One region of the Achromobacter sp. 1012554356 genome, then DNA from elsewhere that is predicted to be linked to it. Evidence: predicted binding sites of a transcription regulator. Region 1 holds the regulator's gene; the other holds the start of a gene.
What was found. The regulator LexA, encoded in region 1, represses DNA repair genes until DNA is damaged. The targets are predictions, from matches to a motif close to ACTGTATNNNNATACAGT.
Positions count from the first base shown of each region.

Region 2: AC6LJW_RS06225 (ATP-dependent helicase) is a predicted target of LexA. The motif match lies at 2,049-2,066, and genes of this name have one in related genera.

Region 1 covers NZ_JCBANC010000004.1:123,691-127,533, forward strand. The annotation lists gene uvrB (excinuclease ABC subunit UvrB) at 1-559, opposite strand, end outside; gene AC6LJW_RS03205 (amino acid aminotransferase) at 635-1,834, shown strand; gene lexA (transcriptional repressor LexA) at 1,984-2,631, shown strand; gene lon (endopeptidase La) at 2,827-3,843, opposite strand, start outside.
Region 2 covers NZ_JCBANC010000009.1:29,495-33,337, reverse strand. The annotation lists gene AC6LJW_RS06225 (ATP-dependent helicase) at 1-1,985, opposite strand, end outside; gene AC6LJW_RS06220 (DUF72 domain-containing protein) at 2,100-3,014, shown strand; gene pdxR (MocR-like pyridoxine biosynthesis transcription factor PdxR) at 3,327-3,843, opposite strand, start outside.

The DNA.
Region 1 (3,843 bases):
CACCGGCGCGCAGGATCAGCACCATCGCGTGATAGTCGCCGGGGTTACCGATACCGTAGATGCACGACACCGTGCCCACGATGATCGTGTCGCGCCGCTCGAGCAGGCTCTTGGTGGCCGACAGCCGCATCTGCTCGATGTGTTCGTTGATGGACGAGTCCTTCTCAATGAACAGGTCGCGCGTCGGCACGTAGGCCTCGGGCTGGTAATAATCGTAGTAAGAAACGAAATACTCCACCGCGTTCTTCGGGAAGAACTCGCGCATTTCGGCGTAGAGCTGCGCGGCCAATGTCTTATTGGGTGCAAGGACCAGCGCCGGGCGGCCCATGCGCGCGATGACATTGGCCATGGTGTAAGTTTTGCCTGACCCGGTCACGCCCAGAAGCGTCTGGTACATGAGACCGTCTTCGACACCCTGGGTCAGCCCTGCGATGGCCGTGGGCTGGTCCCCCGCCGGCGGATAGGGTTGATAGAGATGAAACGGGCTGTCAGGGAAATCGACGAATCCCGGACCTGCGGCGGGAGCCCCCGCGCTTGGGTCTATTGCGCTCTTAGGCATGCTAGACTGTTCCAGGGTAAACCCCCCATTATCCACAGCACTTCGTACTGCGTCCACCCACCTCATCAGAGTCTCATGAGCACCCTATTCGATTCCGTCGAGCTCGCGCCGCGCGACCCCATTCTTGGCCTGAACGAACAATACAACGCGGACACCCGCCCCGGTAAAGTGAACCTGGGTGTGGGCGTGTATTACGATGATCAGGGACGGATCCCGCTCCTGGGCGCAGTGCGCAAGGCTGAAACCGCCCGCATCGAGGCCGCTGCTGCTCGCGGCTACCTGCCGATCGAAGGCATCGCCGGCTACAACGCCGGTGCGCAAGCGCTGCTGCTGGGCAAGGATTCCGCGCTGGCCGCCGCCGGCCGTGTGCTGACCACGCAGGCACTGGGCGGCACCGGCGCCCTGAAGATTGGCGCCGATTTCCTGCGCCAGTTGCTGCCGGGCTCCAAGGTTCTGATCAGCAACCCCAGCTGGGAAAACCACCGCGCCCTGTTCGAGCGCGCCGGTTTTGAAGTCGGCACCTATGCCTATTACGACGCCACCACCCGCGGGCTGAACTTCGAAGCCATGCTGGCCGACCTCAAGGCCGCGCCCGCCAAGACCGTCGTTGTGCTGCACGCTTGCTGCCACAACCCCACCGGCGCCGATCCCACCCCCGATCAGTGGAAGCAAATTGCCGCTGTCGTAAAGGACAACAACCTGGTCCCGTTCCTGGACATCGCCTACCAAGGGTTTGGCGACGGCTTGACGGAAGACGCCTCGGTCGTGCGCCTGTTCGCCGACCTGGACATGACCATGTTCATCAGCTCGTCGTTCTCGAAGTCGTTCTCGTTGTATGGCGAGCGCGTTGGCGCACTGACTGTCGTGGCCGGCAGCAAGGACGAAGCCACCCGCGTGCTGAGCCAGCTCAAGCGCGTCATCCGCACCAATTACTCCAACCCGCCGACGCACGGCGGCACGGTCGTCTCCACGGTGCTGAACACGCCCGAGCTGTTCGCCCTCTGGGAAGAAGAACTGGCCGGCATGCGCGATCGCATCCGCCTGATGCGCGCGCAACTGGTCGACAAAATCAAAGAGCACGGCGGCAAGCAGGACTTCAGCTTCGTGCTGAAGCAGCGCGGCATGTTCTCGTATTCGGGTCTGTCCGCCGCTCAGGTGGACCGGCTGCGCGAAGAACATGGCGTCTACGCCGTGTCCAGCGGCCGCATCTGCGTGGCCGCGCTGAACAGCGGCAACATCGACAAGGTCGCAGCCGGCATCGCGGCCGTGCTGTAAATCGCCAGGCGGCGCCGCGCCGTCTTCAACCAAAAACGGGACCTGCGGGTCCCGTTTTTGTTGGCCTCGCGACCGGCTTGCTTTTTTGCGCTGCGTCCCCCAGAATGGCGCTGTATATATGTACAGTCCGCTCGCAACGGATCATCGCCATGGCCAGCAAACTCACGGATCGCCAACAACAAATCCTGGACCTCATCAGGCAAACGGTCACGCGCACCGGCTTTCCGCCGACGCGTGCCGAAATCGCCCAGGCCCTGGGTTTCCGCTCCCCCAACGCCGCCGAAGACCATCTCAAGGCGTTGGCTCGCAAGGGCGCCATCGAACTCACGGCCGGCGCCTCGCGCGGCATCCGCTTGAAGGACGCCACCACACCGGTCCAGTCCTCGCTTCCCATCCCCGCCCTCGCCCAGCTCCTATTGCCGCTCGTCGGCCGCGTTGCGGCAGGCAGCCCGATTCTTGCAGCCGAGCACGTTGAACGCGAAGTCGGCGTAGACCCTAGCCTCTTTGCACAGGCGCCCGATTATCTGCTCAAGGTGCGCGGCATGAGCATGCGCGACGCAGGCATCCTCGAAGGCGACCTGCTGGCTGTCAAAAAGGCATCTGAAGCCCGCAATGGCCAGATCGTGGTGGCTCGTATTGGCGACGATGTCACGGTCAAGCGCCTTCAGCGCCAGAACGGCCACATCGAGCTGCTGCCCGAAAATCCCGACTTCGAAACCATCGTGGTCAAGGCCGATCAGGAATTTGCGCTCGAAGGCATTGCAGTGGGCCTCATCCGCACCCAGGCGCTGCACTAGGCCGGGCTCGGCCTATGTAAAGTCGGGCCGCCATCATGCGGCCTGCGCCCCGCCCCTTGCAGGGGGGCCCAAGCTCAAAAAACAAAACCCCGCTCATGTGAGCGGGGTTTTTTGCTTTCGGGGCGTTCGCTACACTTGCGCCACCCCTGGGCTTCGGACGCCCTCTTTCGAGAGCGTCCTGCGTTCAAGACGCCATTAGTGCTTCATGACCGGGTCGGTCGAGCCGGGTTCAGCCGGCTTGGCAACCAGGGCATCCTTGACGGCTTCTTCCTCGGCCAACGGCTCCGGCAGACGTTCCAGGGCCAGTTCAAGCACCTTGTCGATCCAACGCACCGGCACGATCTCAAGGTGGTTCTTGACGTTGTCCGGAATCTCCGCCAAATCCTTGACGTTTTCTTCCGGGATCAGAACCGTCTTGATACCACCGCGGTGAGCCGCGAGCAGCTTTTCCTTCAGGCCGCCGATGGGCAGCACTTCGCCGCGCAGCGTGATCTCGCCCGTCATGGCGACATCTGCGCGCACCGGGATGCGCGACAGCGCCGACACCATGGCCGTGGTGATCGCGATACCCGCGGACGGACCGTCCTTGGGCGTCGCGCCTTCCGGCACGTGCACGTGCATGTCGTGCTTTTCAAACACGCTGTCGGCAAAGCCCAGGCGGCGAGCCCGCGAACGCACGACGGTGCGCGCTGCCTCGACCGATTCCTTCATCACGTCGCCGAGCGAACCCGTGCGCTGGATGACACCCTTGCCGGGCATGTCCGCGACTTCAATCGTCAGCAGGTCGCCGCCGACTTCCGTCCACGCCAGGCCGGTCACCTGACCAGTCTGGTTTTCCTTCTCGGCCATGCCAAAGGCGTAGCGGCGCACACCCAGGAAATCGCTGAGGTTGTCGGCCGTGACGTTGACCGCCTTGACCTCGAGCGTCTTGCCCTCGGCCTTGGCGCGATCGCTTTGGGTCAGCAACTGCTTGATGACCTTGCGGCAGATCTTGCCCACTTCGCGCTCGAGCGCACGGACACCGGCTTCGCGGGTGTAGTAGCGCACGATATCGCGCAGCGCGCTGTCGTCGACCGTCAGCTCGGTCTCCTTCACGCCGTTGTTCTTCATCAGCTTGGGCAGCAGATGGTCGCGGGCGATGTGGATCTTTTCTTCCTCGGTGTAACCCGACAGGCGGATCACTTCCATACGGTCCAGCAGGGCCGGCGGGAT
Region 2 (3,843 bases), on a different contig from region 1:
GAGCCGTAGACGTGGCGGTCACCCATGCCCGTCTGCTGGTGCACGTAGAAGCGCTGCGGCACAACGAGCTGCAGCCGTTCCTTCGCGCGCGTCATGGCCACGTACAACAGCCGGCGCTCTTCCTCGATCTCTTCGGCCGTGCCGGTGCTCATGTCGGACGGAATGCAGCCGTCCACCACATTCAGCACATAGACCGCCTTCCACTCCTGCCCCTTTGCCGAATGGATCGTGGACAGGATCATGTAGTCCTCGTCCCGCAGCGGCGCGCCGGATTCGTCACTGGTGGCGTCGGGCGGGTCCAGCGTCAGCTCGGTCAGGAAGCGCTCGCGCGACGGATAGCCCGAAGCGATGCGCACGAGCTGGTCCAGGTCGGTCTTGCGCACGCGCGCATCGTCGTACAGGCGTTCGAGCTGGCCGCTGTACCAGCGCAGCGCCAGGTCCACATCGGCCGGCCACTTCAGCGTGGGGTCGCACAAAGCGGCGTACGTGTCGGCAAAGGCGCCCCACTCTTCCTGAGCTGCCGCGCCCGGCTTGAATTCGCGCAGCGTGCGCAGCGGCTCGGCGGACGCGGACATGGCGTCCATCAGCTTGCCCGCCGTGGCCGGGCCGATGCCCGGCATCAACTGCGCGACGCGGAAACCCGCCATGCGGCCACGCGGGTTCTCGGCCCAGCGCAGGATCGAAAGCAGGTCCTTGACGTGCGCCGCTTCCAGGAAACGCAATCCGCCGAATTTGACGAAGGGAATGTTGCGGCGGGTCAGTTCCAGTTCCAGCGCGGCGCTGTGGCTGGCGGTGCGAAACAGCGCCGCCTGCGACTTGAGCGTCGCGCCGCCCTCGCGCTGCGCCAGCACCTGGTCGGCCACCCAACGCGCCTGGCCGGCTTCGTCGCTGACCGTGACCAGTTCGGGCAACTGCGAGGACTTGCGGTCCGTCCACAGGTCCTTGGCATAGCGTTCGGTCGCCTGCGCGATCACGGCGTTGGAGGCGGTCAGGATGGGTTGCGAGGACCGATAGTTGCGGTCCAGCGTGATGACGCGCGCGGGCGCGGGAAACAGGTTGGGAAAGTCCAGGATGTTGCGCACCGTGGCCGCGCGAAACGAGTAGATGGACTGCGCGTCGTCACCCACCACGGTGAGCCCCCGGCCGTCGGGTTTCATGGCCAGCAGAATGTCCGACTGCAGCCGGTTCGTGTCCTGGTATTCGTCCACCAGCACGTGATCGAAGCGCGCGCCCACGTCCGCCGAGATCTCCGCATCCGACATCATTTCGGACCAGTACAGCAGCAGATCGTCGTAGTCGAGCACCTGCTGGTCCTGCTTGGCCGCGACATATGCACGGAACAGGTTCTTGAGCTCGTCCTCCCATTGGGCACACCACGGAAAGGACGTCTTGAGCACGTCGCCCACCGGCGTCTGACTGTTCACCACGCGCGAATAGATCGCCAGGCACGTTCCCTTGAGCGGAAAGCGCGACTTGGTGGAGGACAGGCCCAGCTCGTGGCGCACCATGCCCATCAGGTCCTCGGCGTCACCGCGGTCATGGATGGTGAATGCTTCGGACAGGCCAATGCGCAGCGCGCAATCGCGCAAGAGGCGCGCGCCAATCGCATGGAACGTGCCCGCCCAAGGCAGCGACGGCGCCTGCTGCGACGACCGCAGGTTCATCACCCGTTGCAGCACCGACCCCACGCGCCGCTCCATTTCCAGCGCGGCGCGGCGCGAAAACGTGAGCAGCAGGATGCGCTGCGGGTCCGCCCCGTTCAGGATCAGGTGCGCCACGCGATGCGCGAGCGTATTGGTCTTGCCCGACCCCGCGCCCGCGATCACCAGCAGCGGGCCGTCGTTGCCGGGCGCGCCGGCCACGCCGAACTCGGCGGCTTCGCGCTGCGCGGGATTCAGGTCGGCCAGCGGATCGGGCCGCTCGGCCGGACGGGCGGCGGTCAGGTGGTTGTCGGGCGTGCAGGGAATTTGATCTTGGTCTGGCATGTCGCGGAGCCGCAGCGCTGCGGCCGCAAAAAAGGAAGGAGCCAGGGCTGGCTCCGGATGAACACTGTATATTTATACAGAATTTTTGACCTTTCGTCTGAACGCCCCGGCGCCATGTCCGATTTCCCTCGCATCCTGACCGGCACCGCCTCCTGGACCGACCCCACCCTGCTGGCCTGCGGCCGCTTCTATCCGCCCGATGCGCGCAGCGCTGAATCCCGGCTGCGGTTCTATGCGTCGCGCTTTTCGCTGGCCGAGGTCGACGCCAGCTTCTACGCGATGCCCACGCCGGACAACGCCTACCTGTGGTCCACCCGCACGCCGGACGATTTCGTCTTCAACATCAAGGCGTTCCGGCTGTTCACTGGCCACCAGACGCCGCTCACTGCCCTGCCCGGCGACATCCGGCGCGAACTGGCGGATTGGCCGGAGCCCATCATCTACCACGACCGCATGCCGGCCGACCTGCGCGACGAACTCTGGCGGCGCTACCAGCTTGCCGTCGAGCCGCTGCGGATGCCGGGCAAGCTTGGCGCGGTGCATTTCCAGTTTCCGCCGTGGGTACGGCGCGACGCCCGCGGCATGGCGCGCGTGGCGGATTGCGCGCGGCGGATGGAGGAGCATCTGGTATCGGTGGAATTCCGCCATCGCAGCTGGTTCGAAACCCCGGCGGCCACCGCGGACACGCTGGCCTTCGAAAGGGATCTGGGTGTGGTGCACACGGTTGTCGACGCGCCGCAGGGTTTTGAGAACACCGTGCCCGCGGTCTGGGAAAGCACCCACCCCGACCTGACCCTGCTGCGCCTGCACGGGCGCAATGCGGCCAAGTGGAATGCGTCCGGCCCGGCGTCGTCGGGACGGTTTCAGTACGAGTACTCGGAAGCGGAACTGGCCGAACTGGTCGCCCGCTTCACGCGGCTGGCGTCACAATCGGCGCAGGCGCATGCGGTGTTCAACACCAACTTCGAAGACCAGGGCATGCGCAACGCGGCGGCCTTCGCGTCGGCGCTGCAATTGCCGGGCATTTGAATGGGTGCCTGACGGCCGGCACGTTCGGTTGGGCCGGTGTCAGACACCCGGGAAAATGATCCGCAGTGCGCAGCCGCGTCTCAACGGGTGTCAGACACCTAGGTAGTGGCCAACATGCAAGGTGTCTGACACCCACAGAGAAACGCTTCAATCCAACGCCGTGCTACATGGGTGTCTGACACCGGCCGAGACACCCAGGTAGTGGCCCACATGCAAGGTGTCTGACACCCACAGAGAAACGCTTCAATCCAACGCCGTGCCACATGGGTGTCTGACACCGGCCGATAAAGCGCCAACCTTTGCTCTCGGGTGTCAAACACCCGCCTTCGCCGCAGTCCGCGCCGCCGGCCGCGCCACTTCCGCCAGACTCTCCAGCAGCACTTCAAACTTGCGCGCGATGTCGTGCTCCGGCACACAGGCATAACCCAGCAGCAGCCCGGGCCGGCGCCCTTCCTCGTTGACGTAGTAGCGCGACAGCGCACGCGTCAGCACGCCCTTGCTGCGCGCCACCTCGACGACGCGCAGGTCGTCCATGTCCTCCGGCAAGGTCAGCACCAGATGCAAACCTGCCATGCTGGCATCGCGATGCAGCCAGTCCGGACCCAGCCGGCGCTCGATCAGGTTGACCAGCATGGCGCGGCGGCGGCCGTACAGCATGCGCATGCGGCGGATGTGCGCCGCGTAATGGCCCTCGGAAATGAACGTGGCCAGCGCCGCGTGGGTCATCAGGTGCCCCTCGCGGTACAGCTCCGCGTGCGCCGCCTGAAATGCCGCCGTCAGTGGTTTGGGCAGCACCAGATAGCCCACGCGCAGACCCGGATACAGCGTC